One region of the Mesorhizobium sp. Pch-S genome, then DNA from elsewhere that is predicted to be linked to it. Evidence: predicted binding sites of a transcription regulator. Region 1 holds the regulator's gene; the other holds the start of a gene.
What was found. Region 1 encodes HrcA, which represses chaperone genes, less so after heat shock. Its sites were predicted from a motif close to GTTAGCACTCNCNNNNNGNGAGTGCTAAC; they were not measured.
Positions count from the first base shown of each region.

Region 2: groES (co-chaperone GroES) is a predicted target of HrcA. The motif match lies at 1,687-1,715, and genes of this name have one in related genera.

Region 1 covers NZ_CP029562.1:495,105-498,293, reverse strand. Annotated here, with positions in the region: gene rph (ribonuclease PH) at 1-633, opposite strand, end outside; gene hrcA (heat-inducible transcriptional repressor HrcA) at 768-1,853, shown strand; gene C1M53_RS02365 (hypothetical protein) at 1,885-2,079, shown strand; gene C1M53_RS02360 (sorbosone dehydrogenase family protein) at 2,187-3,189, shown strand, end outside.
Region 2 covers NZ_CP029562.1:5,440,984-5,444,172, forward strand. Annotated here, with positions in the region: gene groL (chaperonin GroEL) at 1-1,264, opposite strand, end outside; gene groES (co-chaperone GroES) at 1,328-1,624, opposite strand; gene C1M53_RS25440 (class I SAM-dependent methyltransferase) at 1,895-2,707, shown strand; gene C1M53_RS25445 (TetR/AcrR family transcriptional regulator) at 2,804-3,189, opposite strand, start outside.

The DNA.
Region 1 (3,189 bases):
CGAGAAGGGCTCGCCTTCGGCGGTGCCCTGGATTTCAACGATGCCGCCCTTGCCGGTCATGACGAAATTGGCATCGGTACCGGCCGAAGAATCCTCGAGATAGTCGAGGTCTATGACCGGCTGGCCGTCATGGATGCCGCAGGAAATGGCAGCGACGTGGTCCTTCAGCACCTTGTCCAGCTTCACCATCTGGCGTGCTTCCATCCAGCGCAGGCAATCATGGAGCGCCACCCAGCCACCGGTGATGGACGCCGTGCGGGTGCCGCCGTCGGCCTGGATGACGTCGCAGTCGACGGTGATCTGCACCTCGCCCAGTGCCTGCATGTCCACCACGGCGCGCAGGCTGCGGCCGATCAGGCGCTGGATTTCCAGCGTGCGGCCGCCCTGCTTGCCGGCGGAAGCCTCGCGGCGCATGCGGTCGCCGGTCGAACGCGGCAGCATGCCGTACTCGGCCGTCACCCAGCCCTTGCCGGAGTTGCGCATCCAGCCCGGTACCTTCTCCTCCAGGCTGGCCGTACACAGCACATGCGTGTCACCGAATTTCACCAGGCAGGAACCTTCGGCGTGCTTGGAAACGCCGCGCTCGAAGGAGATCGCACGCATTTCATCAGGCTGGCGTTTGGAGGGGCGCATCAAAGCTCTTTCTTCTTGGTTTTGGAGTCGTGGCCGGCTTGTAGCCCCATGCAGGATCGGGCGCAAAGGAAAACGGGTCGCTTGCGTCGCCCCGGTTGCAATCTATATCCTTGGCCCTGGAGATCTTGTGCCCGATGACCAAACCCATCGTCGATCCGATCATGCAATCGCCGGCCTTCCAGCCGCTCGACATACGCTCGCGCGACATCTTCCGGCGCATCGTCGAATCCTATCTCAGGGACGGCGAGCCGGTCGGCTCACGCTCCCTGTCGCGCATCCTGCCTTCGTCGCTGTCACCGGCCACGATCCGCAATGTCATGAGCGACCTCGAGCATCTCGGCCTGATCTACGCACCGCACATTTCTGCCGGACGGCTGCCGACCCAGCAGGGCCTGCGTTTCTTCGTTGATGCCTTCATGGAGTTCGGTGATCTCACCGACGACGAGCGCCGTTCCATCGAGACGCAGGTCAAGGCTTCGGGCGAGGGCATGTCGCTCGAACACATGCTGACGGAAGCCAGCCAGATGCTGTCGGGCATGTCGCGTGGTGCCGGACTGGTCCTGGCCGCAAAGGCGGAAGTGGCACTGAAGCACATCGAGTTCATCCAGCTGGAGCCGGGCAAGGCCCTGGCGGTGCTGGTTTCTCATGGCGGTGATGTCGAAAACCGTGTCATCGACCTGCCGGCCGGCATCACGCTGTCACAATTGCATGAGGCATCGAATTTTCTCAACGCTCATATCCGCGGCCGCACGCTGGCCGAAGCACGCGGCGAAATTTCCCGGCTGAAGGAAGAAACCCGCACTGCGCTTGATGCGCTGTCGCAGGATCTGGTCGAAAAGGGCCTCGCCGTCTGGGCCGGTGCCGAGAGCGGCCTGCCGGCACGCCTCATCGTGCGTGGTCGCGCCAATCTGCTCGAAAATGTCACCGCCCAGGCCGACATCGAGCTGCTGAAGCGCCTGTTCGAGGACATGGAGGCGCAGGACGGGCTGATCCAGCTGCTCGACCTCGCCGAACAGGGATCGGGTGTGCGTATCTTCATCGGCTCGGAAAACAAGCTGTTTTCGCTGTCGGGCTCGTCGCTGGTCGTCGCTCCTTACCGCGACAAGGATGCACGCGTCGTCGGCGCCCTCGGTGTCATCGGTCCGACGCGCCTCAACTATGCCCGGATTGTGCCGATGGTGGACTATACGGCGCAGCTGATTTCGCGCATGCTGCGATAATAGCTGAGACTGCCAGCCAGGAGGGAACACCATGGCGCTGGAAGAGATCAAGGCCCGCATCAGCCTGCTTCTGCAGGAGATGGTCAATCAGCCGGAAGACGAGCACGAAATCCAGGAACAGTTGCGCGAGAAATTCTCCGAACTGCGCGCGCTCGGGCTGCCGCTGCCCGCCGACCTTGTCGAACTGGAACAGAGGCTGGAAGCCGGCTTCGGCGCGGAAGCCTGACGGCTACATCTTTTCACGGTCAGTTGTGATGCGCCGATGCGTCTCCCATCCTATCTTCCCCTTGGTGGGCGAAGGAGGATGATGTGAAACGTGCCGTTGCAGCCTTGCTGGTTCCGTTCTTCGTAGCGCCTGTGTCTCTGGCTCTCGCCCAGCAGTCCGAGGTTCTGAAAGGGGAGGCTGCCTTCGGCGGCTGGCGCGCCGACAAGCCCGGCACCCGGCGCCTGCTGACGCCGCAGGATCTGCCCAGACCCTATGTGTCCGATTCCGCTTCCAACAGCCCTGGCGAGGTGCGGCGGCCAAAGAACGCAGAGCCGAAGCTGCCTGCCGGTTTTTCAGCCGAACTGATCGCTTCTGGCATCAGCAATCCGCGCGCCGTCCGTGTTGCCCCGAACGGCGACATCTTCGTCGCCGACAGCCGCGCCGACCAGGTTCGGCTCTACCGGCCCGGCGACGGCAGCACCAAGCCTGCCGAAGAAGCCATTTACGCCAAAGGCCTGAGTTCACCTTATGGCATTGCCTTCCACCCGTCCGAAAATCCCCGCTGGGTCTACATCGCCAACACCGACAGCATCGTGCGCTTTCCTTACAAGGACGGCGATCTGAAGGCTTCTGGAAAGCCGGAGACCGTTGTCGCGGACATTCCCGACGGCGGTCACTGGACCCGCGACATCGCTTTTTCACCAGATGGCAAGACGCTTTATCTGTCTGTGGGGTCGGCGTCCAACGTTGCCGAAGACCTGGGCGATCCTCCCGGAGGGCCAAAGGCATGGGCCCCTAACGAGCCGCTCGGAGCGGCATGGGGTTACGAACGTGGCCGTGCCGCGCTCTTTGCTTTCGATGCGGACGGCAGCAACCGCCGAAGCGTCGCCACCGGTCTGCGCAACTGCTCGGGGCTCACCGTCCAGCCGGCGACCGGCCAGCCCTGGTGTGTGGTCAATGAACGCGATGCGCTGGGCGACAATCTACCCTTCGAATACGCGACTTCGGTGAAACAGGGCGCCTTCTACGGCTGGCCCTGGTACTACATCGGCGACAATGAGGACCCCCGCCATGCCGGCACCCGCCGCGACCTCGCCGGCAAGGTGACGGTGCCGGATGTGTTGATCCAGG
Region 2 (3,189 bases), 1.7 Mb from region 1:
CGCGCAGCAGGGCGACGCCGCCGCCAGCAACGATGCCTTCTTCCACCGCAGCGCGGGTGGCGTTCAGAGCGTCGTCAACGCGGTCCTTCTTTTCCTTCACTTCCACTTCGGTCGCACCGCCGACGCGGATAACGGCAACGCCGCCAGCCAGCTTGGCGAGACGCTCCTGGAGCTTCTCACGGTCGTAGTCCGAAGTGGTCTCTTCGATCTGCTGCTTGATCTGGGCAACACGGCCCTGAATCTCGGCCTTCTTGCCGGCGCCGTCGACGATCGTGGTGTTCTCCTTCTCGATGCGGACCTTCTTGGCCCGGCCGAGCATGTTGAGCGTCACGCTTTCAAGCTTGATGCCGAGGTCTTCCGAGATGACCTGGCCACCGGTGAGGATAGCGATGTCTTCCAGCATGGCCTTACGGCGATCGCCGAAGCCCGGAGCCTTGACGGCAGCGATCTTCAGGCCGCCACGCAGCTTGTTGACGACCAGCGTGGCCAGAGCCTCGCCTTCGACGTCTTCCGAGATGATGAGGAGCGGCTTGGAGGTCTGCACGACGGCTTCGAGAACCGGGAGCATGGCCTGGAGGTTGGACAGCTTCTTCTCGTGCAGGAGGATGTAAGCGTCCTCAAGCTCGGCGATCATCTTGTCCGGGTTGGTGATGAAGTAGGGCGACAGGTAGCCGCGGTCGAACTGCATGCCTTCGACGACTTCCAGCTCGGTCTCGGCGGTCTTGGCTTCTTCAACCGTGATGACGCCTTCGTTGCCGACCTTCTGCATCGCCTCGGCGATCATCTTGCCGACCGACTCGTCGCCGTTGGCCGAGATGGTGCCGACCTGCGCGACTTCCTCGGAGGTCTTGATCTTCTTCGAAGCCTTGCCGAGGGCGGCAACGACTTCAACCACGGCGAGGTCGATACCACGCTTCAGGTCCATCGGGTTCATGCCGGCGGCAACCGACTTGGCGCCTTCCTGCACGATCGCCTGGGCGAGAACCGTTGCGGTCGTGGTGCCGTCGCCGGCGATGTCGTTGGTCTTCGAAGCGACTTCGCGGACCATCTGGGCGCCCATGTTCTCGAACTTGTCCTCAAGCTCGATTTCCTTGGCGACGGTGACGCCGTCCTTGGTGATGCGCGGGGCGCCGAACGACTTGTCGATGACGACGTTGCGGCCCTTCGGGCCGAGGGTGACCTTCACCGCGTCGGCGAGGATGTTGACGCCGCGCAGCATGCGCTCGCGGGCATCACGGGAGAATTTTACTTCTTTAGCAGCCATTTTTTACTCCTGGGCTTAAGCGCCCGAAATCAAGATTGGATGGTGCGGATGAACGGCGGATGATCAGCCGATGATGCCCATGATGTCGGATTCCTTCATGATCAGAAGGTCTTCACCATTGAGCTTCACTTCGGTGCCCGACCACTTGCCGAACAGGACGCGGTCGCCAGCCTTGACATCCAGCGGAACCAGCTTGCCGGCCTCGTCACGAGCGCCCGAGCCGACGGCGATGACTTCGCCTTCCTGCGGCTTTTCCTTGGCGGTGTCCGGGATGATGATCCCGCCAGCCGTCTTTTCTTCGGATTCAACCCGGCGAACGACCACGCGGTCATGAAGCGGGCGGAACTTCGACTTTGCCATTTGATTTCCTCGGTGCGAAAGGTGAGAAAGAATTTCCTCCGTCCGGCCCTGCCGGACCTTCGGTTAGCACTCTCTGTGGGTGAGTGCTAACGTGGCGGTGAGATAATCCCGCCCATGGTGAGAGTCAAGGTGCAGCGCGGCATCTGGCCGCATGAAATTGGCGTTTTATCCTGGCTGCTCCAGTCTCTGGAGGATGCTCTCCGGCCACACCGATCCTGCTGGGGCAAAATATGCTAATCTCACGGCATCCATGAACGGCGGGTGATGGCCATGCTCAAAGCGGACCAGGTCTTCGCGGGCTCTATACCCGAGAACTATGATCGCCATATGGTGCCATTGATTTTCGAGCCATATGCCGGGGATCTTGCGCGACGCGTTGTTTCCTTCTCGCCCGGCGCCGTTCTGGAAATCGCTGCCGGTACCGGAGTGGTCACCCGCGCGTTGGCGCCACGATTGTCTCCTGACGCAAAATATGTGGTGACCGACCTCAATCAGCCGATGCTGGACTACGCTGCCTCCAGGCAGGAGCCAGACCACCGTGTCACATGGCGGCAGGCAGATGCTCTGGCGCTGCCCTTCGAGGATGCCGCCTTCGATCTCGTTTGCTGTCAGTTCGGGGCGATGTTCTTTCCCGACCGCGTGGCGGCCTATGGCGAAGCGAAACGGGTGCTAAAGCCCGGCGGGCATTTCCTGTTCAGCGTATGGGATCGCATCGAGGAGAATGTCCTGGCAAATGAAGTGACGAATGCTCTCGCTGAAGTCTTTCCAAACGATCCGCCGCGTTTCCTGGCACGCACGCCGCACGGCTATCACGACAGGGAACTGATCCGTAGCGACGTGGAGAACGCAGGGTTTTCTCACATCGAGATCGATACGAGGGCAGAACAGAGCCGCGCATCCTCGCCGATGCTACCGGCTGTCGCCTACTGCAAGGGCACCGTGCTGAGGACCGAGATCGAGGCCAGGGATGCGGGAAAACTGGATGCTGCGACCGACTATGTCGCAAGGGCAATTGCGGAAAAACACGGGCAGGGTGAGATCGTCGCAAAGATCCAGGCCCACATCATTTTAGCCATGGCCTGATTCCCGGTATTTCAGTTCCGAGGGGCGTGCCCAAAAGCGAGGCACGATCAGGGCATGTCCGTCTTCCGCGGAAACATACTTTTTCCTGGAATTGCCCTAGTCGAAAAATGTGCGCAACTGGCCATGGATGATCGACTTGTAGTCTTCGATCGTGCGTTGTCCCGCCGCCTTGTCCTGCGTCAGCGCCAGCCGAACGACGCCACCCGCAAGCTGAAAGAACAGGAACACCAGGCGCCGAAATGCCTCGCGCCGCTCCGGCTTCAGCAGGTGCACGAGCTGGTCGCAGAAGACATCGGCCTGATGATGCGTTTCGGCGATGTCGAGGTTCTGCAGTGCCTTGTCGGCCTGGATGGCGTTTTGGAGGTCCTGGATGGCCGGGTCTCCGGCAACGCGTTCGTAATAGTCGTCGAGCATCCTGTCTGAAGCCGCGATCATGCTCTCCAGCCCGTCGATGTCTGCCGCAATCTCCTGCTGTCGCGCTC